3 regions of the Vreelandella sp. DA03-1M genome follow, and region 3 is predicted to be linked to each of the others. Evidence: predicted binding sites of a transcription regulator. Region 3 holds the regulator's gene; each other region holds the start of a gene.
The links. The regulator sigma-54, encoded in region 3, starts transcription at its own class of promoters, with help from an activator protein. The targets are predictions, from matches to a motif close to TGGCACNNNNNTTGCTNT.

Region 1 (10,791 bases), 2.1 Mb from region 3:
GCGCCCAACGCTGCGGCGGTTCGCTCCATGCCTTGACGCTTCAGCGGCTCAGGACAGTGACCAAGCAGAAGCGCCAAGCTGCGCCCGGCATCGCCCACCAGTCCCAGCGTTGTACGCTGATTGCGTACCAACTGCTCGGGATCAAGGTCGATACGAATCAGCGTGCCGTTGAGGTGGAAGCCATCGTCAAAAACGACGTCATAGTCAGTCTCACCCAGCTCGGTACCTATCGCCAGAATGACATCCGCCTTGGCAGCTAGCTCACGAACGGCGGGCAGCGCGGCATTGGCGCCTAAGTCCAGAGGGTGATCACGGCCAAGCAGCCCCTTGGCGTTGATGGTTGTTACCGTGGGGGCATCCAGTTGCTCAACTAATGCTCTTGCGGCTTCCGGCGCTGAAGCGCAGCCCCCGCCCAATAGCACCAGAGGCTGCTTCGCCGCTTTTAGCAAGCGTGCAGCCTCGGCCAAGCCTTCTGGATCAGGCGCCGCGCGGTAAAGTGTGGGCGCTTGCCAACTGGCCGGCACATCCACTGGGGCATTAAACAGATCGATAGGGATTTCGATATGCACCGGGCCTGGACGCGCCCCGTTAAAAATGGCAAAGGCGCGGGCCAACACGTCGGGCAGTGTGTTGGCGTCCAGCAGCGTGTGGCTAAACCGCGCCACGCCGCTGATCATCTGCTGTTGGCTGGGCAGCTCGTGCAGCCGCCCTTGGCCTAAGCCCAGCGTATCGCGACGGTTGACGCTGGAGATCACCAGCATGGGGATGGAGTCCGCCAGGGCTTGGCCCATAGCGGTAGCAATGTTGGTCATGCCCGGGCCGGTGATAATCAGGCACACTCCCGGTTGGCCGCTGGCACGGGCATAGCCGTCGGCCATAAACCCCGCGCCCTGCTCATGGCGCGGCGTTATATGCTGAACATCGCTGCCTTCCAGCCCGCGATAAAGCTCTACCGTATGCACGCCGGGGATGCCGAACAGAACGCTCACCCCGTAAGTCTCCCGTAGCAGCCGAATGAGTAGCTCAGCACAGGTCACTGTGGATCGTTTACGTGCTTCTTCAACGCTCATTAAAGTCCCCTTAGAAGAAAAACGTATGGGCCATAAAGGCGATGATTGGCAGCGTAATCGCGGTACGCAGTAGAAAGATTGCCACCAGTTCCCAGAATTTGATGGGGATTTTCGACTTGAGCAGCAGCGCGCCTATTTCAGACATGTAAATCAGCTGGGTTAGGGAGAGACAGGCAATCACAAAGCGAGTGAGTTCGCTTTCAATATTGGTCGCTAATACCGCCGGTAGGAACATATCGGCAAAGCCTACCAGCGTTGCGGGCGCTGCCGCTTCTGCCTCTGGGATACGCAGCAGCTCCAGCACCGGCACCATCGGGTAAGAGAGCCAGGTAAACAGCGGGGTAAACTCCGCCAGAATGAGCGCCACCGTGCCAATGGCAAACACCAATGGTAGTAAACCTAGGAAAATATCCATCACGTTGAGCAGCGCCAAACGTGCTAGCTCGCGAGGCCCGGGAGCGCCAGCGGCGCGATTGGTGGCTTGAATCAAGCTATAACGGAACAGGCCGACTTTTTCGGTACGTTCTTCGTTTAACTGACAGCCGACCGGCTCATAGTAATCATTGGACTTGCGCGATAGCGGTGGGATTCGCGGCACAATGACCGCAGCGATTAACCCTGCTACCACGACCGTCGTGTAAAACTGTACAAACAGATGGTTAATATCGACGAAGCTGGTCACTAACAGCGCAAAGGCAATGGAGACCACAGAGAAATTGGTAGCAATGACGGAGGCTTCGCGACCATTGTAATAGCCCTGCTCATACTGCTGCGTGGTAATGAGCACCCCAACGGTACCAGACCCCATCCATGAGGCAGTGGCATCAATGGCGCTGCGTCCCGGCAGATTAAAAATTATCCGGAACGGCTTGCGTACCATGCTGCCGATAAACTCCATAAAGCCAAACTCGACCAGAAACGGTAGCAACAGCGCGGCAAAGAAGAAGAAGGTTAAGAGCACCGGCGCAAGGTCATTGAGCATGACGCCACCGGTAAAGGAGGCAGTGACGAACTCAGGCCCAAACTGGAAATAAGTCATCACAGCAAACAGTGCGCCTAAAGCGCGCATTGCCAACCACAGCGGCCCAACATGAAACATCTCATGCAACATGCCTTTTTTGGCCCAGCCAGGGTCAGCTAGCTTGGCGTAAACAGTGGCTACCACTGAAAGACAAAGCACGACTACCGCGATAGCAGGCAGCGCTGAGCCTAATAGCGTTTGCAACCCCTCCGCCATGAGGCCCATACCAATATTGATAGTATCGCCAAATTTAAAAGGGACGAGAAACAGCAAAACCCCAATTAAAGAGGGCACTATAAACTTCAGTAAATGCGCCTGGGGGATCGGCCCCGACGAGGTCGGCGCTGCGGTCTTAACGTTACTATTCGACATAGGGTTCACCTATTGGAAGTGATTATTGGAGGTGGGCTGGCGGCGTCGTGGCAGGAAGCAGTGCTTCCTGCCATATGTCTTTTTTATTAGCGCCTTATCAGGTCGGCTCTTTTTAAATCAAAACTGTCTTAAGAGCGGCTTAGTCGCCACGCTTCACGCCCGGCAGGACGCAGAGCATTTCATACAGCAGCGTGGCACCCATCAGCGCGGTGTTGCCGCTGGGGTCGTAAGGCGGGGATACTTCCACCAGATCACAGCCGACAATATTCAGGCCCAAAGCGCCACGGACAATTTCCAATCCCTGAGTAGACGTTAGGCCACCCATCTCGACCGTGCCGGTGCCGGGAGCAACGGAGGGGTCCAAACCATCAATATCGAAACTGATGTACACCGGAATATCGCCCATCTGTTCACGCACTTCGGCCATCAGCGGCGCTAGCGAGCGGTACCAGCACTCCTCGGCGGGCACCACACGGAAACCTTGATCGCGGCACCAGTCGAAATCCTCAGCAGCGTAACCAGTACCACGCAGGCCGATTTGTACGACCTTGCCGTGGGCCAACAAGCCCTCTTCCTGAGCACGTCGAAATGGCGTGCCATGAGCAATCGGCTCGCCGAACATGTGCTCGTTCACGTCGGCATGGGCATCGATGTGAATCAATCCCACCGGGCCATGCTTTTTGGCAATGGCGCGTAGAATCGGCAGCGTCAACGTGTGCTCGCCGCCCAGCGTCATCGGAATGCAGTCATGCTTCAGCACGTCGTCGTAAAAAGCGGTGATGATGTCGACGCTTTTCGGCAGGTGGAAGGTGTTGATGGGTACGTCGCCGATATCGGCTACCTGGAGGCTTTCAAACGGCGCGGCGCGGGTTGCCATATTGTAGGGGCGCAGCATGCGCGACTCATCGCGGATCTGGCGGGGCCCAAGACGGGTGCCGGGGCGGTTCGAGGTACCAATATCCATGGGAATGCCGATAAACGCCGCATCTAAACCTTCAGCGGTGTCTTGGGTAGGCAGGCGCATCATGGTGGCGGGGCCTGCAAAGCGCGGCATGGTGTTGCCGCCCAACGGCTGGTTGAACTCCGACATACACATCTCCTTGGATTTGTTGTGACGCTTTAGCCTGTGTAGCTTTCCTAACTTGCGGCCTTAGCTATCTCCTATAGGCGTTGCACAGATCATGCCAAGTCGTAGATCCCTATAAAGTGGTGGGATTACCGGCCAAACGATGCAAAAATGAATCAATCTGATGTTTAAATAATTCATTTTTGAATCAAAAATTCAAAAATGAATTATTTAAAGGGAGTCGATGGCAGTGAGTGAAATAGACAGACGTGTACTGCAAACCATTGTAGAGACCGCTAACGATCACTTCTTTATCGTCAGTGGCGATGGGCAAATAGTCGACATTAGCCCAGGGGCCGAAGCGGTTTACGGGGTATCACGAGAAGAGCTGCTCTCCAGCAATGTGCAGCAGCTGCAAGCGGCCGGGGTGCTCAAGCCCTCCATCACCATGGAAGTGATGCGCACCCGCCGACCAGCGCAGCTTATGCAGGTCACCGGAACAGGCCGCAGGGTCATTGCTGAAGCCTACCCCGTGTTTGTCGACGACAAGCTAGAGCGGATTATCAGTCGTTCCAGAGACTTAACCGATCTTCAACTGCTGCAAGACGAATACGCGCTGCTACAAAAACGCTTTAGCGAGCACTTAAAACGCAGCCAGGCCGCCCCGGATGCGGAAGAGCAGGCGCTGGATGATGCCCTGGATAATCTGCAGGTGCGCAGCAGCGTCATGCGTGAAATTGCGCTACTGCTCAAGCGGGTCGCCCCTTCAGATGCCAATGTGCTGATGCTGGGTGAATCGGGCGTGGGTAAAACCGCCTTTGCCAAACAGCTACACCGCTGGAGCCAGCGCTGTGACGGGCCGTTTATTGACGTTAACTGCGCGGCGATTCCTGAGAATCTGTTTGAGTCCGAGATGTTTGGCTATCAGCCCGGCGCTTTTAGCGGCGCGGCGCGGCAAGGTAAGGCGGGACTGCTGGAGCAGGCCGAGGGCGGCACGCTGTTCTTGGATGAAATAGGCGAGCTGCCGCTACTAATGCAAACCAAACTGCTCAAGGTGATTCAGGACGGCAGTTTGACCCGACTGGGTGACACCCGATCACGCAAGGTCAATTTCCGCTTGGTTGTGGCGACCAATCAGGATTTGGGCAAGCAAGTAGAGGCCGGACTTTTCCGTCTGGATCTTTACTACCGCCTCAACGTGATCCCCGTGACCTTGCCGCCACTACGTGACCGCCGGGAGGATATCCCCGATCTGGTTGAAGCGTGTTTAAACCGGCTCAACCAGCGCTATGGGCGGCAGAAAATCCTTGATACCCGCGTTTGGTCGACCCTGATGGGCAGCGAATGGCCAGGTAACGTCCGTGAGCTGGAGAATTGGCTAGAAAGAGCCTGGCTTTCCAGCCCCACCGATCAAATCGAGGTGCCCGCCGCACTCCCTCACGCCGAGCAGCAACCAGCCAGTTTGCCGAGCGCCTCGCCAGCAGCGTCGGCAGTAGCACTCGAGCCCCAGGAAACCCTCAAGCAGTACCTAGCGCGGCTGGAGCGTGAAACGCTTGAAGAGCTGTGCAACACACTCCCCAGCACCTACGCCATTGCCGAACGACTGGGCATCAGCCAATCCAGCGTGGTGCGCAGGCTTCAACGCTATGGCATTAAAGTCGCCAAGTGATATTCCGCTTGACACCGCGGCTGTCATAAAGCATCCATGTAAGTGTCATGAAACGGCAACACCTTCAACACAAGCTGAACCAATAACAACCAACAGCCGGTGATGTGTGGGCTATGTCAAATCAATCGCGTATCCGCCTGGAACGCGTTACCAAACGTTGGGACGCGTCCGCTGCCGTCGATAATATCTCTTTCGACGTCACGCCTGGGCAATTTGTCATTCTGCTAGGCCCTTCGGGCTGCGGCAAATCAACCACGCTGCGTATGATCGCAGGCTTGGAAGAAGCCAGCGGCGGGCATATCTATATTGGTGAGCGCGACGATTGAGTCATTGCTCATCAGGCCTTGAGTATTACTGAGTACTTTTTATCGGCATTCATATTAGGAAATTGGTCAATTTCCCTATGGAAGCTTTGGTAATAAACTCTCTTATAACTTAACGCCATAACACGCTATACTGAACGTTGGAATAGAATTCTAGCTGTGATAACAGTGAGCAATAAGACCAATAAAATAATTGCAGCTTAATGTTGGTTGTGACTACATGTGAGTAAATCACGGAATAGTCCCCTTCTAGTGTTCATCATACTCAACACCAGAGACCACATAGGCGAAAAGTGGGAGCTAAAATTGCCTATATCAATGCAGCGCCAGACTAGAGCTCAAAGAATCGCATCTGACATAGCAAGCCAAATCACTGAAGGCATTTTACGTAAAGGAGATAAGCTTCCTTCCCTACGTGAACACATGCGTTTGCACTGCGATTCCAAGAACACCGTCATTACGGCCTACGATTACTTAGCAGCACAAGGCTTGGTGGAAGCACGCCAAGGGCGCGGTTTTTTTGTTATGGCAATGCCTACACAAACAAATTGCGAGACACAACCGCTCCCTTACACTCGCGCACTCGACACTACTTGGATGATGCGCCAACAACTTGTACGCGAACCAGGGCATTCCCATCTGGGTGAAGGGTTCCCACCAGTCAACTGGCTTATGGATATGCGCCTGGATAAATTTCATCGCCAAGTTGTCCGCGGTGGCATTACCTCCCTATTCCGCTATGGCAACCGCTTCGGTAACGCCAGCTTACGAGAGCAATTGAGCAAAAAAATAGCTAGCTATGGCATTAACGCATTACCACAGCAGATTTTAACCACCTATGGTGCAAACCATGGAATGGATTTGATTATTCGGCGCTTTACCCAACCCGGTTCGACTGTACTAGTAGAAACTCCAGGCTATTACCCACTTTTTGGGAAGTTACAGCTCAGCGGTGTGCGCATGCTGCCCGTACGTCGCGAGGTGGATGGCCCAAATATAGATGATTTAAACAGTTTACTGATTAAGGAGCGGCCGACGCTGTTTTTCATGCAGTCTGTGTGTCACAACCCGACTGGAACTGACATTTCTGAGCATAAAGCACGCCAGATATTAGCCCTAGCAGAACGCCACGATTTAATCGTAGTTGAAAACGACGCAATGGCTGACTTCAAACTTAGCTCAGCATCCAAGCTCTCAGCGCTTGATCAGCTTGGCAGGACGCTATATTTGGGAAGCTTCTCCAAGTCGGTATCAGCGGCTTTGCGGGTTGGTTTTATCGCCGGTAGCGAAAAACTAATCTCCGAGTTGGCAGATATAAAAATGTTACTCCATATCGCTGGGGCAGAATATGCTGAACGTACAGTAGATGTCATATTACGTGAAGGGAACTATCTTCGTCATCTTTCCAAGTTACAGGCTCGGCTACGCACAGCTACCGCTGTCGCGCTAAAAATTCTAGAAGAACTCGGGGCGGAAGTCTTCTGCAAGCCAGAACAAAGTTTATACCTTTGGGCTCGATTTCCTGGTATAGAAGATGCTAACGAACTTACGCGCCACTGCATGAAACAGGGAGTTATGCTAGCACCCGGTGCTATTTTTTCGGTAGACCGGAATAATGTAGTTCCTTGGACGCGGTTAAATGTAGCCTATGTGGATGACCCAGCATTTCGTGCGAGCTTAAAATTCTGAACCAGGTTTTATATTAATCATGTTTTAAAAGTTATCAACCATCATCAAACCAAAATTTTAAAAGCAATATACCTTTTCTTCAAACAGAAAAGACCAATAAGACACCGGCCATATAAAATACTCAAGATAAGAGCCACTGCCTATTCAGACAGCAGCTCTCAACACCAACATAAACTTATAAAAAATGCTTTCAGGGAGGACTCACGAGTTTTAAATAATGACAAGCCTTATGTTGATAAATCATCCTAACTTCTCAGGTAAGAAAAGTATTATCTCTGGAAAGCTCATCAAAAGAATTAGCACTAGTACGTCCATTACAAGAAACCAGAAAACACCTTTAAAGATCGCACCAGTAGTTACTAAGTTCCCCACCACGCTTTTTATCACAAAGATATTCATACCTATGGGGGGGGTTACCATCCCTATCTCAAGCAGTTTGGTAAGCACTACGCCGAACCAGATTAGGTTAAGTTCTACGCTGTCAACGATAGGTAGAACAATAGGAAGGGTCAGCAGCATGGCTCCGATCGGCTCTAAGAACATACCTAATAATAAGTAGATCAGCACAATAATTAATAGGATAATAAAAGTGCTAGCGCCAGCCTCAATAACCATCGAGGAGAGATAGTCACCAGCACCAGAGAGCGATAGAAAGCGGGTAAGCAGGCTAGCCCCCATGGCAATGATGAGAATCGTTCCCGTAGTAAGTAGGGTTTCCAAGACAGCGCTACGCAAACGATCCCACGTTAAAGTGCGCTTACATAGCGCCACGACACATGCGAGAAATGCACCTACAGCCCCTGCCTCGGTGGGGGTGAAAAGGCCGCTGAATAGGCCTCCAAAGATGCCAAACATAATCATCACCACAGGCCAGACTTCCCACAGCGCTTTCAAACGCTCTTGCATTGAGACCGACTCTTTTGGTGACGGAGCTAACTCAGGGTTAAGCTTAACTCTCACAATTACCACGATGATATAGCCAAGCACAGTGAGCAGGCCGGCGGCAATACCGCCAAGAAACAGCTTGGTAATCGGTTCCTGGGCAATAATACCGTACAGAATCATGATGATTGAAGGGGGTAACAGTGCCCCCACGGTACCTGCAATAGCTACAGTGCTGGTGGCCAATCCTGGGTTATAGCGATGCTTGATCATCTCGGGTACAGCGATACGCCCCATAGCAGCCGAGCAAGCCACTGATGAACCGCATACGGCAGCGAAGCCAGTAGTGCCAAATATGGAGGCCACCGCCAACCCTCCAGGGACTCGGGATAACCATAGCCGAGAGGCCCGAAACAGCCCCTGAGTCAGCTGGGCATGGTAGCAAATATAGCCAAGCAAGAGGAACATAGGTACCGAGCTGAGCACCCAGTTGGCGGAGAACTGATAGGGAATCAAACCAAGAGAGCCCCAAGCGATCCCCCATCCCATTAGGTACCAAAGACCGCCAAACGATACTCCGATCAATGCCAACCCTACGGGAATACGCAGCGCAATTGAAACAAACAGCACAACAAGACCACAGAGCCCGATCTGTACATCACTCATGGGATCCTCCTCGAGGTTCTTGCATCTCAGGAAGAACATCCCATGCAATGGCTTGTTCTTCATCGTTCACTACCAGGCCGCTACACGCTCCGGTCAAATAGATGGCAAACTTATAGATCATCACAAGCGCCAGCATGCCCAGCCCCAAGGGCAACATGAAGTAACCAGGCCACGTGATGATGGTGGTGCCCCCCTCTACTAGAGAGGCATTAATTTCAAACTTAATCATTGCCTCAGCCCAGGTCTTTATCGTCATTAATATCAACACTGCGGCACTGAGCGGTAGCAACCAATGTGCTAAATGATACTGCACACGCAATGGCAGTCTCTCTGTGACCACTTCCACGGTTATATGAGCATTCAGCTTTTCCGCATAAGCGAGTGGTACAAAGGTAGCAATGATCATGTAGTAGTTAGCAACATAAGTAATCGTGCCCGGTAGCGGCGCTGAAAATAGATATCGTAATATTACGTCTGCAGTAATATGCAACATCATCAGCACAATGGCACAGCCACCTAGCAGCGTAGTAACGCTCGTTAATCCGGAAAGCCAACGTCCGAGCCGGTACATAACAGTTCTCCTGAAGGTTGTTACAGCTCACTAAACTCTCAAGTGAACCGAACATTGGCGACAGCCACGGTTGTAGTTATACCGTCCTGTTTTGTAAGACACAGAGAAAGCTCAGCAACCATGCCATCGCAAGATGTGACCCTGCCCTCAGCAATGAGTACCTCCCCGATATAGGCGGCTTGGCGATTGCTATAACGAAAAGCAGTCAGCTCTCCCTCTCCATCCAGCCACTCCTCAACCATTTGAGTCAGCCAATCCCCTTGAAGCGGACCATCAATAAGCAGTTGAGGGTGCCCCTCATGTTCCTGGGTATAGGAAAGATCGTAGTGAATACGGTGGGGGTTCCAGATCGCCGCGTTATAAAGGAAAAGCTGAACCGTATCTGCCTTGAAATCCCGGCGAGGCAGCGCGCCGCCTTCTCTAATGTTGAAACTAGGCATCGTTCTCATCTCGCAATACGTGTCAGATATTCTGTAACGACTGGTTCGCCGACACTGGTTTCAAAGCGGTTTTCGAATACCATGAAAATCAAAGGGCCTGAGCCACCCTGTTTTTCGTAGAGATCCGTTAGTTTTTGGGTGCAGACCAGTACGTCCCCCGCGTAGGCACGCCGATAGATTTGGTAGTCACTACCTCCCGCCATAATGCGCTTGAGCGGTAATTCAGGGATCAGTGAGCTATCCGGTTGGCGCCCATCAGGCAGCAGCTCACTTAAAGGAATAACCGGCATCATGGCGCTGAAAAGAAACAGCAAAGGGGCTTCATCACCCTCAAGATAACGACGTTGGCGCTGACCAGTGGCAACAGCATATTTCTTGATATCATTCCGAGTAACTTCGAACTCGAATGGCGCTAGCTCCGTGCCAATGAGTGCCCGGAGCTCATCTGTAAGAAGATTCATGACTTCCTCCTAATCGAGAGAGCTGGGCTCAATGTGCCCAGCTCTGGTCTCATAGACCGTGTTTCTCTACATCGACTTTGGAGAAAATCTCTTCCCAGTAGAGATCAGCCAGCTCCTGCTCAGTTTCCACGTTCTGCACTAAATCGGTCCACTTCTCCAGTAGCCCCTGGAAGTTCGCGATCATTTCCTCACCATTCTCGACACCATAACGCGTGCGGTAACCCTCAGCGATGTGCTGCATGTCGTCTCGGATAAACGCTTGAGTCTTGTCGATTAGAGCTTGATCAGCATGGTGGATCGCCACGCCTCTTTGCTTGGCCTCGGACAAAATACGATCTTCTTGCTGGTGATAAATCCAAGGAACCCCAGCAGAGAACACACTTGCAGCACGTAGCATTACTTCGCGCTGCTCCAGGCTTAAGCTTTTCCAGGTATCGGCATTGATATTAGTGCCAGCGATGGGCATTGGGCCGCCAGGTACGTCCATATTAATGTCGGTTACTACATCAGTGAGGCCGAAATTATGGATCTCTGGGGAGGCAAGTACGATACACGAAACCA
Region 2 (10,791 bases), 1.6 Mb from region 3:
GTAAAGTATGTGATGGTGCCGTACTTTGTGTATGGCTTTATTTATTCCACCGCTGAATGGTTAAGCCAACAGGCGTCGGATGAGCCGGTGGGGTTCGTGGCTAATGCTATCGAGTATTACGTTTATGCGGGCTGGCATGGCTATTTTTTGATCATTGCGATGCAGTTTTACGTGGCTTATTGGCTGTTTACCCGCTGGCAGCTGTGGCGATTGAATCCGGTGCCATGGTTGTGGGGTGCCTGCGTTATCAGCATGGCGTATTGGGGGCTGGCTTATTGGTTTGATGTTGATTTGCCCGGCTACCTGCTGTGGATCGCCCCGCTGGGGTGGATCTATGTGTTTTTCCTGGCGCTGGTGCTAGTGCGCTACTACCCGCTAGCCCCAGAGGGCGTACTCGCTGAGCGGCCCACCTGGATGCAGCAATTGGCGCACCCGGCGTGGTTGGTGCTATTGGTGGCGCTAATTATAGCGGCGACGTTTGCGGATTGGCTGGCGTTTTCATCCAAAGAGGTGTGGGTGATTCCATTCTTCGTGCTGTTTACGCTTTGCGCCATGCGTTATTTGGCTGGGCGCCCGGCGCCGTTGTGGGTGCGCCACATCAATGCATATTCTTTTGGGATTTACTTGGCCCACCCCATGTTCTTTGTGCTTGCCGATCTGGTGGTTGAGCCTTTGTCGTTGCCGATTGGCGTGTATGCGCTGGTACTCATCGTCGTGGGTCTCGTCGGGTCGGTGGCCCTTAATAAATTGGCGAATACCACCACGCTGGGAGCGATGCTGTTTGGCAAGCGCTTGAAGGTTCGTTAATGGGAAAATGTTAGTGCATAAATCGAAAGGCACGGCTTACCGCTTCGATGTGTAAGCGAGACCCGGGTCGTTAGGCAGCATGGCGGATGGGTATTCATCGGCCTGGCTAAGCAAGCGGCCGCTGTACGTTTTTAGGCGAGTGGGGCAGTCATGCAAGCGCTGTAAAAAATCGTCAATCGCGCTGGCGTCATCCAGCTCAGGATCAAATCCACCTAAGCGCTCAAGCCAAGCCCGCCTGACGGCGATGTAGGGCGGTAACAGCAGCGTGCTTGCCAATAAGCGGCGCAGGATGCGTTTGGCTAATGATGGCTGAGCAAGGCCAACAATTAAGGCATCAAGGCTGTAGGTGTTCAATTGCGGGTAGAGTGAGCCCCAGAGGCTGGCAGGCAGTGGCTGTTTCTGCAGCGCAATAATTAACCACTCAGCTTGGCTGGCAAAGGCTGCTTTATTGAGGCGTGCGCCTAGTGGTAGCTTGGGGGTGATCAAGCAATGAGTGTGGTAACGCTGCTCAATCGAGCTGAGACGCGCATGGGCTTGCGTGCTCGTTACCAAAATGGGCAGCAAGTGGTCGGCTACGCCAGAATCACGTATGGATTTTAAGTGGCGTGGCAACATGTTACCCGTCACCATGGCATCAACGATAAAGCAAACCGATCCCATTTGCCGACTCCGATTGTGAGCAAATCTATCAAATTGTAATTTATTGTAGTAGCTGGCTTATTTGCGTAGCAAGTAAAAAAACTTGCGAGCCAAAAAAGAGGGCTCACTATTATTTATGCACTTTATTGGCGCATAAGGCATTATTTTTGCTCTGTATTGGTGCGTCATGCCTTTCTTAAACAGCTTCCGGACCTGTATTTAGCCGCTTTGCGTCATCAAGAGGCATCCTGATCCACTTTTTAACAGTTATAAAACAATTGGTTGCTGTTTTTCTATGCCATATTGGTGCAGAGTTGGCATGCTCTCTGCATTATATTTGCAAGCGGCTAGCGGGCCGTAGGCATAAGTCCTACGACGTGCTAAAACGATAGCCGGTTTGAAATGCTCGCTGAGCGATTTGTTCACTAATGTCAGGCAAACGTTGAGCGAACAAGAATGACAAACGTGCGGTTTAGCGCGTATTTTGTCGAACAACACATTTATCGGTAGCTTACAGTCGTTAGCTTTAAGCCACGCTCATACCGGAGGACTCTATGTCAGCCAAGACTCTCGCGCTAATTGAAGAACATGATGTTAAGTGGGTAGATCTGCGTTTCACCGACACACGCGGCAAAGAACAGCACGTTACTGTGCCTGCTCGCGATGTGAACGAAGAATTCTTTGAGAATGGCCAGATGTTTGATGGCTCTTCTATCGAAGGCTGGAAGGGCATCAACGAATCCGACATGATTCTGCGCCCGGAAGATGGCACTGGCTATCTCGACCCCTTCACCGAAGATGCGACGCTGGTGCTGCGCTGCGACATCATCGAGCCGGCCACTATGCAGGGCTACGATCGTGACCCGCGCTCCATCGCTAAGCGCGCTGAAGCTTATCTAGAGTCTACTGGCCTGGGCGACACCGCGTTTTTCGGTCCTGAGCCTGAATTCTTTATTTTTGACGAAGTACATTGGAAGTCTGACATTCAGGGCTCCATGTACAAAATCACCTCCGATGAAGGCGCCTGGGCGACCAATAGCCAAGTAGAAGGCGGCAACCTGGGTCACCGCCCGCGCGTTAAAGGCGGCTACTTCCCGGTTCCTCCGGTTGATAGCTTCCACGATATTCGTGGCGCGATGTGTAACACCCTGGAAGCGATTGGCCAGACTGTCGAGGTTCACCACCACGAAGTTGCCAACGCGGGTCAGAACGAAATCGGCGTTAAATTCAACACGCTGGTGAAGAAAGCTGACGAAGTTCAGGAAATGAAGTACGTGATCCACAATGTGGCGCACGCGTATGGCAAAACGGCGACCTTTATGCCGAAGCCGCTGGTAGGCGATAACGGTTCTGGTATGCACGTTCACCAGTCGTTCTGGAAAGGTGGTGAGAACCAGTTCGCCGGTGACGAGTACGCTGGCCTGTCTGAAATGGCGCTTTTCTACATCGGCGGCATCATCAAGCACGCTCGTGCATTGAACGCCTTCACTAACGCTTCGACTAACTCTTACAAGCGTCTGGTGCCAGGCTTTGAAGCGCCGGTAATGCTGGCCTACAGTGCCCGCAACCGTTCTGCTTCAATCCGTATTCCTTACACCGCTAGCCCGAAAGGCAAGCGCGTTGAGGCTCGCTTCCCTGATCCGACTGCCAACCCGTACCTGGCATTCTCTGCCATGTTGATGGCCGGTATCGACGGTATCAAGAACAAGATCCATCCTGGCGATGCTATGGATAAAAACCTGTACGACCTGCCGCCAGAAGAAGGCAAGTTAGTACCGACCGTAGCGCACAGCCTGGATCAAGCACTGGAAGCTCTCGACGCTGACCGTGCGTTCCTGACCGAAGGTGGCGTGTTCACCGACGAAATGATCGATGCTTACATCGAACTCAAGATGGAAGAAGTGGAGCGTATCCGTATGACGACGCACCCCATCGAGTTTGATATGTACTACAGCTGCTAATCAGCGCTTTTAGCACCTAGCTGCTACCATCACCCTAGCGGTGGTAACAGTTGATAAAGACGCAGTTGATAAAAACGCAGTTGATCAAAATAGTATCAAAACCCCGCTTCGGCGGGGTTTTGTCGTTATTGAGGTTGTGACAAGTGTGAGGAGCGGTATGGGCAAGCTAACCACGTGCGCGATCAGCTTCTTGATGGCTGCTGCACTGAGCATTGAGGCGACCATCATTTCAGGTGCCGCTTTCGGGCAGACGGTTTTCAGGGTCATTGATGAGCACGGTAACGTTACGTTTACCGATAACCCTGGCCGCGGCGGTGAGGCGTTGGAATTGGCACCGTTGCCAAGCCTACCACCTGGGTTAAGCGCGGCTACGGCCAGTGTGGCAACGCCCGCTACTGAGCGCCCACGTGGCAAGCCAGGGCAGCCTTTTATGCCTTATGACCACTTTTCGATTGCGCTGCCCCAGCAAGGCGCACGGCTGCCGGAGCGAAGCACCGCGGTGGAAGTGGCCATTGCGCCTCCGCTGCGCGATGACCACCAAGTGCGGCTGATAGTGAATGGAGAGATTAGCCAGACCGCGCTGCACAGTGATGTTTTCTGGTTAACAGGGCTTCCTGCGGGGCAGCACGAGCTTCAAGCAGAGCTATTGGATAGTAGCCAACGTTTACAGCATCGCACGCCCGCAGTGACGATTACGGTTCCTTAGACCGGGTGGTTAAAATCTCGAATGCACTAAATTGGTGCGGTTGTGGAGGCATTTGGCGCGGTGATTGCGCTAAAACGATCCATCTTCTTTTATTGCTATGCCCGCAAGCCGTGCAACTAGGCATAAATGCATAATTGGCGCGCTTTTTGCAGTTCCCTCATTGATTATCCACCTGTAGGTCTGCAACGGCGATGGAAGACGTAATTTCTCAGGACACCACCATGCATCAGCGTTTGCTTGAACATCTCACCACGGCGGTACTGCTGCTGGACGGCGAGCTGCGTGTGCGCTGGATGAACCCTGCCGCTGAAGCCTTACTAGCGGTTAGCTTAAGCCGCGTTCACGGCATCAGCCTAGATACGCTTCTGGGCGGTGTTGACAGCATCGATGAGGTATTGGCTAAAGCGCGGGATGCGTTTCATCCTTACACCCAGCGAGAAGCGCGTATTACGCCGCTGAACAGTGAGCCGCTGACGGTCGACTACACTGTAACGCCGCTATCGGACGACGAGTTACTGTTAGAAGTGGAGCCGCGGGATCGGTTAATGCAGATCTCGCGTGAAGAGGCGCTGACCACTCGCCAAGAAACCATCAAGATATTGGCCCGTGGGCTTGCTCACGAAGTGAAAAACCCGCTCGGCGGGATTCGTGGTGCTGCACAGCTGTTAGAACGGGATTTAGACGATCCGGCGCTGCGCGAATATACCCATATCATTGTGGAAGAGGTGGATCGGCTGCGCGACTTGGTCGACTCCATGCTGGGCCCTAACCGTGTGCTTAAGCATGAGCCGGTCAATATTCACCGGGTGTTGGAGCGTGTACGCGCGCTGTTAATTGCCGAGCATCCCAGCGTTGTTATTAGCCGCGATTATGACCCCAGTTTGCCCGACCTTTCCGGCGATGAATCTCAAATGATTCAAGCGGTACTCAACGTTGCACGCAACGCCGTGCAAGCCATGAGCGATGCTCAAACCCCTGAACCTACCTTAATATTGCGCACCCGCGCCCGGCGACAGTTTACCCTCGGGGCGGAACGCCACCGCTTAGTCAGTGAAGTCTCGGTGATTGATAACGGCCCAGGCATTCCCGATACGCTGCAGGAAACGCTGTTCTACCCGATGGTGTCAGGGCGCGCAGAAGGCAGTGGCCTTGGGTTATCGATCGCCCAGTCGATTTTGCACCAACATCAAGGATTGATCGAATGCGACTCACGACCCGGACATACCGAATTTCGTTTACTGATTCCATTGGTAATAATTTTACCGGAGAAGCGTCATGACTGAGGCTACACGTACAGATGTTGCGCGGGTGGTGATTGTCGATGACGACCGCGCTATCCGCTGGGTGCTGGAGCGCGCCCTGGCGCAGCCCGATCTCGACGTTGAATGTATTGAGCGTGCAGATACTGCCCTTGCACGTTTACTGGAAAGCCCTCCCGACGTGCTGGTCACCGACATTCGTATGCCAGGCATCGACGGCCTGGACTTAATGGCGAGAGTACGCGAGGCGCATCCCGATCTACCGGTGATCGTGATGACCGCCCATTCCGACCTAGACAGCGCCGTCGCTTCCTATCAGGGCGGGGCGTTTGAATACCTGCCTAAACCGTTTGACGTTGATGAAGCCCTGGCGCTGGTGCGCCGCGCGGTGGCCCACGCCCGCGAACGCCAACGACCGGTCGTCGTGCCGGAAGGCTTAAACGCTGAGATTATTGGTGAAGCGCCCGCAATGCAGGAGGTGTTTCGCGCCATTGGCCGCCTTTCTCACTCGCATATCACGGTGTTAATCAACGGGGAGTCGGGGACGGGGAAAGAGCGCGTTGCCCAGGCGCTGCATCAGCATAGCCCGCGTGCCGGTAAACCCTTTATCGCGTTGAACATGGCGGCGATTCCTCGCGACTTGATCGAATCGGAGCTGTTTGGCCATGAGAAGGGCGCTTTTACCGGGGCGGCACAGCAGCGCCAAGGGCGGTTTGAGCAGGCCAACGGCGGCACACTGTTTTTAGACGAAATAGGCGATATGCCATCGGAAACCCAAACGCGCCTGCTGCGCGTGCTGGCGGATGGTGAGTTCTATCGCGTCGGGGGGCATACGCCGGTCAAAGTGGACGTGCGTATCATCGCCGCTACGCACCAAAATCTAGAAGTGTTGGTGGATGACGGCCGCTTCCGGGAGGATTTGTTCCACCGCCTGAACGTGATTCGTATCCACCTGCCGAAACTGGCTGAAAGGCGCGAAGATATACCACGTTTAACCCGACATTTTCTGGCCGAAGCGGCGAAAGAGCTGACTACCGATATCAAGGTGCTGACCAGTGAAGCGGAAGCCCACCTAACACGCTTGCCGTGGCCCGGTAACGTGCGGCAGTTGGAAAATATCTGCCGGTGGCTGACGGTGATGGCGTCGGGGCGTGAAATCCTTGTTGAAGATTTGCCGCCGGAACTGCGCTCGCCAAGCGCTTCCGAAAGTAGCGCCCATGGCGATTGGCGTACGGCGTTTCGCGACTGGGCGGATCATGCCTTGGCCGAAGGCCATACCCATCTTTTGGAAGAGGCGGTGCCCGATTTTGAGCGGATTCTGATTGAAACCGCTTTAAAGCATACCGGTGGACGCAAAGGTGAAGCCGCTGAACTGCTTGGCTGGGGGCGTAATACACTGACCCGCAAATTAAAAACGCTGCTGCCAGCACTGGCTGACGAGTAAAGGCTAAGCAGTCGTTACTGCTCAAGGCGTTTAATCTCAGCCAATATCGCCTCAGCCTCTTCGGTAAGGGTGGCATTGGCGCGCATATCGCCGTTACGAGACGCTTCCATCGCGGCTTGCAGTTTACGCTCATAATTTTGCTGCAGTTTCTTTTTGGGGTCGCGCTTAAACATGCCAAACATAAGCAATTTCCTCACTATCTGGTTTTTGTGTACACCATTTGTATAGGTTTTGGTTGCTTGTGTCGAATGTTTGTTTTGGTCAGCGGTTATGCGTCGTTCTGAGAGTCCGCGCTGCATTGACATAGAAAGCGCTCAAAATCGACCAAAATGGTGTCGAGGCTGGCGTGTAAGCGGTGATCATCGTCCACCATTCTCAGCGACAGCCGCTGCAGGCGAGCACGTTCAATCACCGGTTCAGGGGCAACGATATCATCGCGCCAGCCGTGAACAATGTGCGTGTGGCGTGCCTGGATGGTGGGCGACGTTTCAGGGTAGGCGGCTATGCCTAACGCGGGGGCTAACAAAAAACAGCCTAATACGGGCTGCTGAGCGCTGACGGCCGCGCTTAGCCACCCGCCCAGGCTTGAACCTGCTAGTACACAGTGGGCAGGGTCATCACCGCGCTCGGCTATCACCTGTAAAAGATGCTGAAGACGTTGCTGGGGCTCTGCCATGCCTCGATAGTCCATCACCACGGGCTCACAATCATCTAGTTTTTCAGCAACGCCTTTTAGTGCCTGGATTTTAAGTGCCCCTGGGCCGCTCTCTAGGCCGTGGGATAAGTAAACAGTCATCATCACGTTTAGCTCGCTGAGCGTTGGATAGCTTCTCCACCCTGTTCGATATCCTCACCAGCACCCCGAATGGTATTGCAACCACTTACCAACAGAAGTGTGGTCATGACGAGTATGGCAAGCGCAATAGTACGTTTCATAGCGGTTTCCTCAAAGGCATGGGCGTGCGTCAAACATGGATAGAGCTATCTGGACACTTTTTAAAGCAAAGCCTTTTTATAGCAAAGTGGGAAGGTTCGTTAGCAAAAATAATCGCTGTTGCGCCGTTTCGCCATCATTTTAATGTGTTTCAGCTAGATAGATGTGTCTTGATAACGTGTGCTTATGTCGCATGTGCCAGTTCTACACATCAAAAGTGCAGGGAAATTAGCCTATTTGGAAATGTTTGTTGTTTTTAAGTTATTGTTTTTAATTATTAATATTGATTATTGGCATGGCTTGGCGCAGTCCCTGCAGCTACTGAGTAGTTGCTTAGAAGTTCAGTTGTTTAGCTCTAGCCGTTTAGATAATTGTTATTAGTAACTAAGTGAGTGGGCTGAGAGACAAAAGGAAGGCAGGACGCCGAAAGACAAACAGGAAGTTAAAGGACAATCCGCCCACTCACTGGTTGCAGCGCAAGGAGGCGCTGTTCATCAGACCAAGGAGTGGAATCGGTGCAAAACGACCATCTCGTAAAAACGGGGTGGTCTTTTTGCGTGCGTATAATATTATAAGTAGTTGATTTTTATATATTTTAAAATTTAGCGTTCTGCATCGCTTTTGTACACACAGCTCTCGTACAGATAAAACCTGTGTTTTAGTCTATCCTTTCGATGAAACCAAATGTCGCGGTTAGAAAACGTCAACGTAACGACCGCACACGAACAGGGACAAGATTATGGCGATGGCATTGATGTTATGCATGTTTGTTTTGTTCTTAGGGTTTTCGGGAGTGGGTGTGTATATGATGTTTAAGACATCTTTCATGGCCACTATGGACGAGCGCGATGACATGCCCCCCGACATTTAACCAACTGCTCTAACCATAACAATTATTTAAAAATAACTAAAATGCCCGCGTCAGCGGGCATTTTGCGTTAGTGCTTCCAACGGTCTTTGCTTCGCTCAGACACCATACGCTCGAAATAGAGCAAGCCAAATGCAAGCCAGCCCACGGTTAATAAGCGGTAAAAATAAGTCGGAAGAAAACGGCCATTACCCCATCCAATAAAGGCTGACCAAGGCAAAGGCATAGCCCAATGCAGCGCCTGCCAGTACATCACTCACATAGTGCAGCCCCAGTCCGACGCGGGAGATCGCAATCAGTAGGGATAGCGGTAGGATCACCGGTAGTAGCCAGGGGGTGTGAGCGGCTACTAATACGCTAAACATCACCGCATGCATGGTGTGGCCGCTGGGAAAACTATAACGATCACGTGCCGGTTCACAGCACAGGATGCCCTCGCTATAGGTGATAAAGGGCCGCTCACGACAGAGTCGTGTTTTTACCAGGCGATATACGGCTATGGCAAACAGCGCAATAACGCTGTACTGCATCAACCGCCACGAGCCGTTTGGTTGAAGCCAGGGCTGGGCCAGAATCAGCAGCACCCATACCGGCCAATCACCTAAGCGGCTGGCAGCTTGCAGAGTAATGCGCCAGGGGCGATACAGCGAGAGCCGCGATATGCGCTGGCATAATTGCCACTCTAGTAAATCAAGACGGTCGAATACGACAAGCGGACGCGGGCGCATGGTGAGCCTCCTGGGCTTGGTGTAAATAACGCAGAAACTGCTCTGCAATCCCTGTCCAGCTCTGCTCAAGTGCACGTAAACGCGCTACTCGACCTAGGCGCGCGTAGTCAGCGGGGTGCTGGCACAGCTCGACCGCTGCCTGCTGAAAGGCAGCGCTATTGCCAGCGGGAACGGTAATACCGTTATAGCCACTATTAATGAGTTCGGCGCTGGCAGCATGCTCATAAGCCACCACGGCTAAGCCGCTGGCCATTGCTTCTGCGACCACATTCCCCCAGGTTTCTGAAAGCGAGGGGAAAATAAACAGATCGGCACTGGCATAGTGGCGAGCCAGCGATTCCTGTCCCACGAAGCCGGTGAAATGCGCGTCCGGCAGTGCTTTTTCCAGCTGTGCCCGCGCAGGGCCGTCGCCTACGATGACCTGAGCGATATCGGGACGCACTTCACGCATGGCTTGAAGGCTTTCATGGAGCAGGGTGAGGTTTTTTTCGGCGGCTAACCGACCAACATAAAGTGCGACCGGCTGATGTTCGCCTACGCCCCAGCGCTGGCGCAATTGCGTATCACGATGAGCAGGCGAGAAGCGCTCTCCGTCTAGCCCACGTGAAAGCACATGGATGTCCCGGATCCCTTGCTGTTGAAGCGTATTAGCTTGCTGATGGGTAGGCACTAACGTTAGGTCGCAGCCATTATGAAAGTAGCGAAGGTAGCGCCGTGTGGTCGATGCCAGCCAAGTAACACCATAATCTTCGCAGTAGTGATCAAAGTTCGTGTGCCAACCCGCCACTAGAGGGATATTGAGCCGCCGTGCCGCTTGACGAGCAGCCCAGCCGAGCGGGCCTTGGGTTGCTAAGTAGATAACATCAGGGCGATGTTGGTCCCAAAAGCGTCGTAATGTGGCGGGTGTGACTAATCCCACCTGAACATCGGAATAGCCGGGTAAAGCAAGGCGCTGCACTTGCAGTTCGCTGTTCACCCCCGTTGCATGACTAGGGGTTCTTGGGCGAGGACGAATAACATCAACCGGCACTCCTTGCCGACGAAGTTCGTAGCTTAACCGGCTCAGCGTATGGGCAACGCCATTAATATCCGGTGACCATGTTTCACTGACGATGCAGAGCCGCATAAGCGATCCATCCCTTTATCACGTTTTTATGCAGTGTGGGCAGAGTGAATGACACTGCCGAGTCAAATGGATGAACAAGCGATGACAACGTGGTAAGGAATGATAACGAACGGCAATGCCATGACTGTCAGAAAGCCAATCGCGCGATTATCACCTAGGCTGGGTAGGACGCATTATAAATGGCAACAGGGAGACAAACATGAAGCCGACAGTGGTAATTACGGGAGCCAATCGCGGCGTAGGTTTAGCGTTGGCAGAGCACTATTTTGACGCTGGGTGGCAGGTTATAGGCGTTTGCCGTCAGTCGTCGGAAGAGCTC
Region 3 (10,791 bases):
ATAGACCGAGCGGTGTTGCCCACCGGTGCAGCCAATCGCGATAGTCATGTAGCTACGCTGGCTATCTTGGTAAGCGGGCAGCCAGCGCTCAAGCCAAGCCTGAATATCGTTAGTCATGGCGTCTACGATGGGATAACCGCTTAAGAAGGCCACTATGTTCGCATCGCGGCCTGTGAATTGGCGTAGCGTTGGATCCCAATATGGGTTTGGCAGGCAGCGCACGTCGAAAACCAAATCAGCATCCAGCGGTACACCGCGCTTATAACCAAACGATTCAAGCGTCAGCGTGAGCTTATCGCGTCTCTGATGGGCGACCTGGTCAGTAATGCGACGACGTAAATCGTGAACCGATAGACGCGAGGTATCGATCAATAAATCAGCCAGATCACGAATATCGTGTAGCGTCTCTTCTTCTTTATTGATGGCTTCTTCAAGTGTCATTTCGCTGTCGCGCGTGAGCGGGTGGCGACGACGAGTGGCGGAGTAACGCTCAAGCAATATGCGGGCGTCCGTGGTCAGATAGATCACTTGAAAATCAATTTTACGTTGCCGCAGCTCCTCTAGCATAGAGGGCAGTCGCTCTAGCGCGCCAGGCAAGTTACGGGCGTCAATGCTGACCGCTAAATGGGCACGGTCGCCTTTGTCGCGTAGTTCGTCCACCAACGAACCCAGCAGCATGGCAGGAAGGTTATCAATCGCATAATAGCCAAGATCTTCAAGCGCTTGTAAGGCGATAGATTTACCTGACCCAGAGCGGCCGCTAATGATCACAAGTTGCATAGGGTCTCTCTTTGCTTTGATCAAGCTGCGTTAAGGGTGGCGAGCGCAAAACAACCTGCCGTTGAGTACCGCTTGGCAGGTTTAGGCTTTCAGGAGGTTGTTTGCTCACGAATTTTAGCGGTAAGCAACTCAAGTAGTTCGCGCTGGCTGCCTGCTTTACGCAGTTTCTGACGCGTATCCGCATCGTTCATGATGGTCGCTACCTGGCCGAGCAGAGAGAGATGTGTGTCATCAGCCTCTTCTGGAACTAGCAATACAAATACCAGATCCACCGGGTCGCCGTCGATAGCATCAAAATCAATCGCTTCTGCGAGTTTTAAAAAACCAGCAATCGGGGCCGAGCAGTGAGGACTACGCGCATGGGGAATAGCCACGCCGTTACCAATCCCGGTACTGCCTAAGCGCTCACGGCCAATTAAACGGCTAAACACTTCTTGGCTGTCCAGACTGGGGATATTTTGGGCAATAAAGGTGCTGAAAAATTCCAGCACCCTTTTTTTGCTGCCCCCGGGTACGTCAAAGAGAACACGTTCCGGGGGGAGTATGGTTTCCAACGTCATTGAATTAACGCACGCCTGCGCCTTGGGCGCGAGCTTGTGCTTTTTCCTTATGTTTAACGAGTTGCCGATCAATTTTGTCCGCTAATGCGTCAATAGCGGCGTACATATCACTGTCTAGGGCTTCCGCATGTAAATCAGCACCTGCTGCGTGCAGCGTACAGGCGGCCTGCTGGCGCTCTTTCTCCACAGATAAGGTGACTTGCACCGTGGTTATGTTGTCGTAATGGCGCTCTACACGTTCAAGCTTTTCGTTGACATAGTCACGCAAGGCGTCAGTCAGTTCTACGTGATGACCAGTGATATTAACTTGCATTGACGTACTCCTTATCCATCGGACTGTACTTCGATTGTAACCCTTTTTGCCGCGTTGCAAAGCCCTTGTCGAGAGTTTCCCTAAAACGTTGATTTGTGCTAGCGCAAACGACGTCGCTCGCTAGAGGAGGGAATGCCCATGGCTTCACGGTATTTAGCCACCGTTCGACGCGCTACTTGAATTCCCCACTCTCCTAATAGCGTGACTAAGCGGCTATCAGAAAGCGGCTTGCCTGGCGGCTCCTCTTGAACCAATTTCTTAAGCCGAGCGCGAATAGCGGTGCTTGAATGGCTGTCACCATCCTGGCTGCTGACTTGGCTTGAGAAAAAGTATTTGAGTTCAAATACGCCGCGAGGCGTATGAATAAATTTCTGAGTGGTTACCCGGGAAATAGTCGATTCGTGCATTTCCACGGCCTCGGCGATATCGGCCAATATGAGCGGCTTCATGGCTTCTTCGCCGTGTTCTAAAAAGCCAATTTGCCGGGTGATAATCTCGCGTCCAACGCGCAGTAGCGTATCGTTGCGGCTAGAGAGGCTCTTGATCAGCCAGCGTGCTTCCTGCAGGTGTTCTTTTAAAAACTGATTGTCCTGACTTTTATCCGCACGCTTTATTAAGCTTGCGTAGTCGGGCTGAATGCGCAGCCTTGGCAATGCCTCAGGATTGAGCTCTAAGTGCCAGCCTTCGTGGTCATGGCGTACGACCAGGTCGGGCGTTACATAACTATCATCGGTATCGCCATAGGCGCTGCCCGGGCGTGGATCAAGGCTACGAATGAGGAGAATGACATCAGCCAGCTGGTCATCATCGAGTCCCAGGCGGCGTTTTAGTAAGCGCATGTCATCTTTGCCGAGCGCTTCCAGAAACTGCCGTACTAAGCGGCGGGCAGGAACCAGCAACGGCGTATCATCGGGAAGAATGGCCAGCTGCAGCATCAGGCACTCCCGCAGGTCGCGGGCGAATATCCCTGTTGGCTCAAATTGCTGAAGTTTAAGCAGAATAGTTTCCACTTCGCGCTGGCTAAGCCCATCGACACCTTGGGCGCGAAGCCCTTCACGGATATCGTTGAGCGGCTGAGTTAAATAGCCATTAGCATCTAACGCGTCGATAAGACTTTCTGCGACAAGTTGCTCTCGCGCGCCAAAATCAGTCATGGCAAGCTGCCACAGCAAGTGCCCATGAAGACTCTGGCCAGCCGCTTGGCGCTCAAAATCAGGTCCTTCGCTGCTGGTGCCACCGTGACTGCCCATATCTTGGTAGGTATCAGACCAGTCACTATCTACCGAGAGCTCGGTGGGAATGCTCTCTGACCACTCTTCCTCTTTGGGCTCGCTGACAGCCTGTTCGCCAAATTCATCCTCTTGGTCCAGCATGGGGTTGGCATCTAGGGCCTGCTGAATTTCTTGACGTAAGTCCAGCGTTGATAGCTGTAGCAGGGCAATGGCCTGCTGCAGCTGAGGTGTCATGGTCAGCTGTGTGCCCATGCGCAGTTGAAGAGAAGCTTTCATGACCATCTGAGAACCACTCGTTAATCAGAATGCTCCACCCTAGTGCGAGTAGGTCTCAGGTGCAAGTGCAATAAGCATGCCATTGGTAGTAAAGTTGTTGTAGAGCGCTAATTAGAAGTGAAAAATAAGCTAGAGGCGGAAATCAGCGCCTAAATAAACCTCCCTCACTTTCTGGTTAGTGAGTATCGAGGCTGGAGAGCCGCTGGCGATGATTTGACCATCGCCCACGATGTAGGCGATATCACAAATATCCAGGGTTTCGCGAACGTTGTGGTCGGTAATCAGTACGCCGATGTGGCGCTGTTTTAATGCCCGAATAATGGTTTTGATCTCGCCCACCGAAATGGGGTCTACGCCAGCAAAGGGCTCGTCCAGCAGAATGAATGCGGGTTCTGTCGCCAGTGAGCGAGCAATCTCCACACGCCTGCGTTCACCGCCTGAAAGGCTCATGCCCAGGTTGTCGCGAATATGGGTAATGTGAAAATCTTCAAGTAGCGCTTCCAGGCGCTGCTCGCGGTCGCGACGGCTGAGCTCTTTGCGCGTTTCGAGTATCGCCATAATATTATCGGCAACCGATAATTTACGAAAAATAGACGCTTCTTGCGGAAGGTAGCCGATACCCGCCGCAGCGCGTTCATGCATTGGGGCGCGGGTTAGATCTACATCGTCGATACCCACTTTGCCAGCATCGGATTTCACCAGCCCCACAATCATATAAAAAGAGGTGGTTTTGCCTGCACCGTTGGGGCCGAGCAAGCCCACAACGCTGCCTTGGGAGATCTCTAAATTGATGTCTTTAACGACTCGGCGTCGCTTATAGCTTTTGGCCAAGTGGTGGGCATATAGGGTTTTGATTGGCGCAGTGTCTGTAGTTGCCAAGGCTTGGCTCCCTATTGTTCGGGCTGAAGCGTCATACGTATGCGCTGGGTTTCGCTGCCGTCAACGTCAGAGCGGGCCTGAATCACTTCACGGTCAATGAAATATTCAAGGCGACCGCCGGTGAAGGTGTCTTCTTGTTGCGTTAATTCGGCTTGGTCGATCAGCTCAACGCGGCGTTCAGCGACATGATAAATAATGCGCCTTGCCCAACCTTCTGTAGGGCCTTCTTGCCCTTCAGCTTGATGACGTAAGTAAGCGCGCTCACCGGTGGAGGTCGCGCGGGAGAGCTCGCCTGCCTCGTTGCGTTCGATCTCTACTCGCTCGCCACGTAATTGCATTCCGCCTTGGCGAATATCGACATTGCCTGTATAGACAGCGGTTCCCGCTCGCTGGTCAAGGTCTAAACGGTCGGCTTCAACTTCTACCGGGGCCTGGCTGTTTTGGGCCAGTGCCGAGAGTGGTACCGCAAGGGCAAAAAGGGCGGTATATAGCAGTGATTTCATGGCAAATCCTGTTAGCGTTGCGTGGCCGGAGGGTGCGTGCCACGCACATTATCAGTTAAGCGCACTTGGCTTTCGTTAAGCCAGACGTCCATGCGCGACGCGTTCATTTGCTGGGGCGGCTGTTGTAGCACTACCGGTGTTTCACTCCACGCATGCTGTTTTAGCCCGTCATAGTGCAATAATTCAGTGTCTAACTGCCAACCTTCATCCGGTGCGATCAGGCGAGCCGCGCCTGACATCAGCAAGGCCTGAGTGGACGTGTTAAGCGTGCCTACATCAGCGCTAGCTAGCCACTGGCGGTTTTCGCTATCGTATAAAATAGCTTCGGGCTCTTCCGTCCAGGTTTCACTACGCTGCGGCGTATGGATCAGGCGTGGGGTTTTAAGCGCCTGTAATACGCTGCCATTTTCACCGAAAAGGGTGATCTCAGCGTTTTCCAGTACGTGGCCTGGCTCCTGGGCCTGCGCTTCAGGGTCAATGGCCGTGTCTTGAGGCCCCCGTGGGTCAAGCCACACCAGTAGAGCCCCCAGGGCTACGACCAGCCCGGCTAACCAAATGCGTACTTTTACCTGCTTCACCATTAGGTGCGACCGTGAAGATAGGTGTCTAGCACCGCGCCCCAGTGCCCTTGAGATTCAAGCACTGTGTCACAGATTTCACGTACGGCGCCGTGGCCACCTAGACGTTCCGTGGTCCAGTCGGCGTGGGTATGCATGTAATCTGGCGCATTAGGGACGGTAATGCCGACACCGCAACGCTTAATAGCGGCCAAGTCAGGCAGGTCGTCACCACAGTAGGCCACCTGCTCTAACTCTATATCGAGACGCTGGCAAAGCCCGCGCAGGGTGGCAAGCTTGTCTTCACAGCCTTGATGGACCAGGTCGATGCCCAGTGATGCGGCGCGCTGGCTCACCATGGGAGAGTCGCGGCCCGTCACCAGCGCTACATGTATACCCACTCGCTTGAGAAGCTTCAGCCCATGACCATCCTGAGTATGAAATGCTTTGATTTCGATACCGTCAGCCTGGAAGTAGAGGCGGCCGTCGGTCAGTACGCCGTCAACATCCAATGCTAATAGGCGCACGCGGCGGAGTCGATCAAGTAGCGCATTAGGTAAGGTCATAGAACCTCCTTATCATTAAATTCGTAAAGCGGGTCGGTAATATTGCTGAATGACGCCGCTGTCTTAAATAACGCCGCTGGCAAGCAGGTCATGCATATGTAGCGCCCCGATAGGACGCTGTTGTTCATCAACCACTGCTAGCGCCGTAATGCGGCTCTCTTCCATGATACGTACCGCTTCCGCCGCCAGGATGTCGGGGGCGATGCGCTTGCCCGGCCGGGTCATTACATCGTCAACGATGACATCGCGCAGGTTGTGAAACTGGTCGAGCGTGCGTCGAAGGTCACCGTCAGTGTATACCCCGGCTAGGCGGCCATCGCTATCTACCACGCAGGTAAAGCCTAGCCCTTGACGGGTGATTTCCAATAACGCGTCGCGCAGCGGGCTTCCCAGGGGGACTTGGGGCAGTCGCTCACCGTCGTGCATAAGATCTCTAACGCGCAGCAGCAAGCGTTTGCCTAAGCTGCCACCGGGGTGGGAAAGGGCAAAATCTTCAGCGGTAAAACCGCGCGCTTCCAGCAGCGCCACAGCGAGGGCGTCGCCCAGGGCGAGCGCTGCCGTTGTTGAGCTGGTGGGGGCCAAGTCGAGCGGGCATGCCTCACGCTCTACGCCGCTGTTCAGGTGCGCATCAGCGTGTTTAGCCAGCGTGGAGTTGGGGCGGCCTGTCATACTGACTAGCGGCGTACCCAGGCGTTTAAGCAGCGGTAAGAGCGCAGTGACTTCGGCGGTTTCACCCGAGTTAGACAGCGCCAATACCACATCGGAACGGGTAATCATGCCTAAATCGCCGTGGCTGGCTTCACCAGGGTGAACGAAAAAAGCTGGTGTGCCTGTGCTGGCAAGTGTGGCCGCCAGCTTACCAGCGATATGCCCCGACTTGCCCATGCCGGTCACCACCACGCGGCCTTGGCAGGCGAGAATTAGCTCGCAGGCACGGTCAAAACTTTCGTCTAGTTTGGCTTGAAGGCCGCCAATGGCTGCCTGCTCAATTTGCAGCGTACGCAATGCACTTTCGCGTAGTAGGCTGGGTGGAGCGAGAGGCTGGCGCATAGCGTTTTCTCTTAATCATTGAACATATAAAAAGTAGTAACCGCCAAGAATAACATCTTGACGCCCTTTATAGGCAGTCGTTCAGCTAGTACTTAAGACCGTTAGCCCGGATGCGTTTTGACAATAAGGCGGCCTGCTACCGATTCGCTAACAATAAATGGTTAGACCAGTAGAAATACTCAAGCGTGCCGTCGTGTTTTGTAGCGTTATAGTACAATGTTTGATAATGTTTTAGAAACACTGTTTTATAACCGCGATAGCCGCAAATAGGGTATGATGGCTAACCCAAGTGCGCCTCGTTAAGAGTCAACTGATCCATGACAGATGCTCCATTTATTGAAATTGAAGACCTCCATTTTTCACGTGGCGATCACGAGATTTTTCGCGGCATAAATATGACGATTCCGCGCGGCAAAGTAACCGCGATTATGGGGCCAAGCGGTACTGGTAAAACCACGCTGCTTAAGCTAATCGGCGGGCAGTTGACTCCAGAGCGTGGGCGGATAGTGATTGATGGGCAGGATGTTCATCGGCTGTCTCGTAAGGCGCTATTTACGCTACGCAAGCGGATGGGGATGCTATTTCAAAGTGGCGCACTGTTTTCCGATTTAGATGTATTTGAAAACGTTGCTTTTCCGTTACGCGTACATACTGATTTGCCCGATACCATGGTGCGCGATCTAGTGCTGCTGAAGCTGCAGGCGGTCGGGTTGCGGGGGGCGCGTCACTTGACGCCCGCAGAGCTGTCGGGAGGCATGGCGCGGCGGGTCGCTCTGGCTCGTGCCGTGGCGCTGGACCCGGAGTTGATCCTGTATGACGAACCTTTCGTTGGTCAGGACCCCATCTCGATGGGCGTTTTAGTGCAGCTTATTAAGCGCCTTAATCAAGCGCTGCAACTCACCTCTGTGGTGGTGTCTCACGATATTAAGGAGACGCTGAGCATTGCAGACTATCTCTATTTAATTGCTGATGGTCAGGTGGTTGCCCATGGTACGCCGCAAACCTTAGATACGAATCAAGACCCCAGGGTTAGCCAGTTTATTCATGGCGAGCCTGATGGCCCAGTGCCGTTTCACTATCCCGCTGAGGCATTTTATCGCGATATTTTGGGCGAGCCCCCGATGACAAAGACAGGCTAATGGCTTCAATGCAGGGTAAATACAGGGCAGGGACACATGCAGTCAAAATTTTCTAACGGCACCGCGCGTATTACCCGATTGGGGCGTCGAGGGTGCGATTTAATGGAAGCATTAGGCCGCGCGGGGGTGTTTCTCTTCCAATCCGCTATCGGTGTGCCATCCCGTGAGGGTTGGCGCTTATGGTTGCATCAGATGCATTTTGTCGGTGTGCTCTCACTCGCCATCGTGTTGGTGTCTGGGCTGTTTATCGGCATGGTGCTGGCACTGCAGGGCTATACCATTCTGGTCGATTTCGGCGCTGAGCAGGCGCTTGGGCAGATGGTGGCGCTGTCACTGCTGCGTGAGCTGGCGCCTGTGGTGGCTGCGTTGCTGTTTGCTGGCCGTGCGGGCTCGGCATTGACCGCTGAGATTGGCTTGATGAAAGCCACCGAGCAGCTCACCAGTATGGAGATGATCGGTGTTGATCCGCTGCGCCGGGTGGTCGCTCCGCGGCTATGGGCGGGCTTTGTGTCGCTACCCATTCTAACCGTAGGTTTTAGTGTGGTGGGTATCTGGGGTGGCTACTTGGTGGGCGTGGAGTGGTTGGGCGTTTTCGAGGGCTCTTACTGGAGCAACATGCAGGCCAATGTGGCTTTTGTCAGTGATATTGGCAATGGGATGATCAAAAGCGCTGTGTTTGCGCTGGTGGTGACCTGGATTGCTGTCTTTCAGGGCTACGACCTGGTGCCGACCTCAGAAGGCATATCTCGTGCTACCACACGCACGGTAGTGTATTCGTCGCTTGCAGTTCTGGGGCTTGATTTTGTGTTGACTGCCGTCATGTTTGGCGGCCTTTAATGGGTGGAGCAGTTTCATGAGACGCAGTAAAACCATGGAGTTCGGTGTTGGCCTGTTTATGATTGCTGGCATTTTGGGACTTGTATTCCTCGGCTTGCGTGTTAGTGGACTGACACTCTCCGCGCCCGCTCAGTCGTTTCAGTTGGAGGCCAATTTTGCCAATATTGGTAGCTTAAAACCTCGCGCTCGGGTCACTATGGCGGGGGTGACGGTGGGGCGCGTTGAATCTATTGAGTTGGATACGCAGTGGTTCGATGCACGGGTAGTGCTAAGCCTGGACAGCGAGTTGGAAGGCCAGCTCTCCAGAGACACGATAGCTTCTATTCTTACTGCCGGCTTGTTAGGCGAGCAGTATATCGGCCTTAGCGCAGGCGGTGACCCTGAGATGCTGGAGGAGGGTGACACGATTCGTGATACTCAGTCGGCGCTGGTGCTGGAAGAACTTATCCAGCAATTTGTGTCCAACATGGCAAGTAATTAATGTTTCAACTAATGAGGCACGAGCCCAGTGCATTAACGGGTCGGGAGATAATGGTTATGAAGGGAGTAAACGGGATGGTAAGTCGTTGGTTGCTGGTGGGTATGATCATGGTGGGGTTAGTGTTGCCGCTACAGGCCCTAGCACAGAGCCAGTCCCCTGAAGCATTGGTTCGCGATAATGTTGAATCACTAATGGAAGACCTTGATGGTCGCCAAGATTATTACGCTAATAATCTGGGTGAGCTTGAGGCGTTAGTGGATAGAAATCTCGACCAAGTGGCTGATTTTCGCTATATCGGTGCCAGTGTGATGGGTAACTATTTCCGCAACGCGACCCCAGAACAGCGCAGCCGTTTTGCCGATGTGTTTCGTCAAACGCTGATTGATACCTATACCCGTGGGCTGGTGACATTTGATTATGACGAGCTACGAGTGCTGGATGCCCAGCAAGCGCAGCGCTATGACGATCAAGCTAGTGTCGCGATGGAAGTGGTGGCGAATAATGGTCAAGTGTACCCCGTGAGCTATAGCTTAAGGCTTTCTAATGGCGAGTGGCGGGTGGTCAATGTGATCGTAAATGGCATTAACCTGGGTTTGACGTTCCGCAATCAGTTCGACCAGGCCATGCGCGATAATAATCGCGATTATGATGCTGTCATCGACGGCTGGTCGCCTGAGGTGGGTGTTGAAGAGCTTGAACAGGGAGGCGATGCGTGACAACGCTTTTTACACGCCCCGGTGTCACGGTGGATGCTGAAGACGCTACCCTGCAAGTAGTCGGTGATGTGGATGTGACGTTGGCGGCTGATTTGGCCGCCAGCGGTGTTACGTGGCTCAAGCAAGCCGACTTAACCTCACTAACACTGGATTTTAGCCGCGTTGAAAAAGCCAGCAGTGCTGCCATCAGCGTGCTGTTTGAATGGTTGCGCACGTGTCGGCAGCGCGAAATCCAGGTTCAGGTTATCCGCTTTTCAGTTCCTCTACGCCGCCTTGCCTCATTAGCCGAACTGGATGCATTGATTGATCATCCATCAGCGACCTTGGCTGTTTAGAGCTAGGCCATTTAAAACTACGCCATCGCCAAGCGCGCTACTTTTCTTTATTATGTCGCCCCAATTACGTTTATTAATATTGACGACCCCAAAGGAGTTTTTTGCGCCATGCAACCCAACGAGGTAAAAGCACTGCTTGAATCCCGTATAGACGGATGCCAGTTCCATATTCAGGGTGAAGGCTGTAATTTTCAGGTGATTGCGGTTGGCGATGCCTTTGAAGGTCTCTCTCCGGTCAAGCGTCAGCAGCTCGTCTACGCTGCTCTCAGTGATGAGATCGCCTCTGGCGCGCTCCACGCCATTAGTATCAAAACGTTTACTCCGGCGCAGTGGCAAACTGCACCGGAAAACGTCCAGTAACGGTCGCTCCATGGATAAATTAATCATTACCGGCAATGGTTCGGTAGACGGTGAAGTGTGGGTGAGCGGTGCCAAAAATGCAGCGTTACCCATCTTGTGTGCCAGCCTGCTGGCCGACGGCCCCGTAGTGATTGGTAATTTGCCACACCTGCAGGATATTACCACCACCTTAGAGTTGCTTGGGCGTATGGGGGTTGAGCCGGTAAT

Region 1: a site for sigma-54 is predicted at 3,633-3,650, ahead of speB (agmatinase). Genes of this name have one in related genera too.
Region 2: a site for sigma-54 is predicted at 4,249-4,266, ahead of glnL (nitrogen regulation protein NR(II)). Genes of this name have one in related genera too.

The regions. Positions count from the first base shown of each region.
Region 1 is NZ_CM146798.1:3,880,108-3,890,898, forward strand. Features, by position in the region: gene ACXUPB_RS18105 (5-guanidino-2-oxopentanoate decarboxylase) at 1-1,070, opposite strand, end outside; gene ACXUPB_RS18110 (YjiH family protein) at 1,081-2,463, opposite strand; gene speB (agmatinase) at 2,603-3,553, opposite strand; gene ACXUPB_RS18120 (sigma-54 interaction domain-containing protein) at 3,774-5,198, shown strand; gene ACXUPB_RS18125 (ATP-binding cassette domain-containing protein) at 5,312-5,524, shown strand; gene ACXUPB_RS18130 (aminotransferase-like domain-containing protein) at 5,828-7,210, shown strand; gene ACXUPB_RS18135 (TRAP transporter large permease) at 7,451-8,758, opposite strand; gene ACXUPB_RS18140 (TRAP transporter small permease) at 8,751-9,329, opposite strand; gene ACXUPB_RS18145 (hotdog family protein) at 9,368-9,769, opposite strand; gene ACXUPB_RS18150 (FAS1-like dehydratase domain-containing protein) at 9,775-10,230, opposite strand; gene ACXUPB_RS18155 (C4-dicarboxylate TRAP transporter substrate-binding protein) at 10,280-10,791, opposite strand, start outside.
Region 2 is NZ_CM146798.1:193,924-204,714, forward strand. Features, by position in the region: gene ACXUPB_RS00910 (acyltransferase family protein) at 1-807, shown strand, start outside; gene ACXUPB_RS00915 (hypothetical protein) at 844-1,467, opposite strand; gene glnA (glutamate--ammonia ligase) at 2,001-3,407, shown strand; gene ACXUPB_RS00925 (DUF4124 domain-containing protein) at 3,565-4,113, shown strand; gene glnL (nitrogen regulation protein NR(II)) at 4,335-5,396, shown strand; gene ntrC (nitrogen regulation protein NR(I)) at 5,389-6,816, shown strand; gene ACXUPB_RS00940 (DUF6435 family protein) at 6,831-6,998, opposite strand; gene ACXUPB_RS00945 (YqiA/YcfP family alpha/beta fold hydrolase) at 7,085-7,615, opposite strand; gene ACXUPB_RS00950 (entericidin A/B family lipoprotein) at 7,621-7,752, opposite strand; gene ACXUPB_RS00955 (phosphatase PAP2 family protein) at 8,807-9,346, opposite strand; gene ACXUPB_RS00960 (glycosyltransferase family 4 protein) at 9,309-10,472, opposite strand; gene ACXUPB_RS00965 (SDR family oxidoreductase) at 10,672-10,791, shown strand, end outside.
Region 3 is NZ_CM146798.1:1,823,388-1,834,178, forward strand. Features, by position in the region: gene rapZ (RNase adapter RapZ) at 1-780, opposite strand, end outside; gene ACXUPB_RS08380 (PTS sugar transporter subunit IIA) at 870-1,340, opposite strand; gene hpf (ribosome hibernation-promoting factor, HPF/YfiA family) at 1,345-1,653, opposite strand; gene ACXUPB_RS08390 (RNA polymerase factor sigma-54) at 1,752-3,167, opposite strand; gene lptB (LPS export ABC transporter ATP-binding protein) at 3,291-4,040, opposite strand; gene lptA (lipopolysaccharide transport periplasmic protein LptA) at 4,052-4,543, opposite strand; gene lptC (LPS export ABC transporter periplasmic protein LptC) at 4,555-5,124, opposite strand; gene ACXUPB_RS08410 (KdsC family phosphatase) at 5,124-5,666, opposite strand; gene ACXUPB_RS08415 (KpsF/GutQ family sugar-phosphate isomerase) at 5,730-6,716, opposite strand; gene ACXUPB_RS08420 (ABC transporter ATP-binding protein) at 7,034-7,855, shown strand; gene mlaE (lipid asymmetry maintenance ABC transporter permease subunit MlaE) at 7,892-8,692, shown strand; gene mlaD (outer membrane lipid asymmetry maintenance protein MlaD) at 8,709-9,173, shown strand; gene ACXUPB_RS08435 (MlaC/ttg2D family ABC transporter substrate-binding protein) at 9,248-9,889, shown strand; gene ACXUPB_RS08440 (STAS domain-containing protein) at 9,886-10,224, shown strand; gene ACXUPB_RS08445 (BolA family protein) at 10,333-10,584, shown strand; gene murA (UDP-N-acetylglucosamine 1-carboxyvinyltransferase) at 10,595-10,791, shown strand, end outside.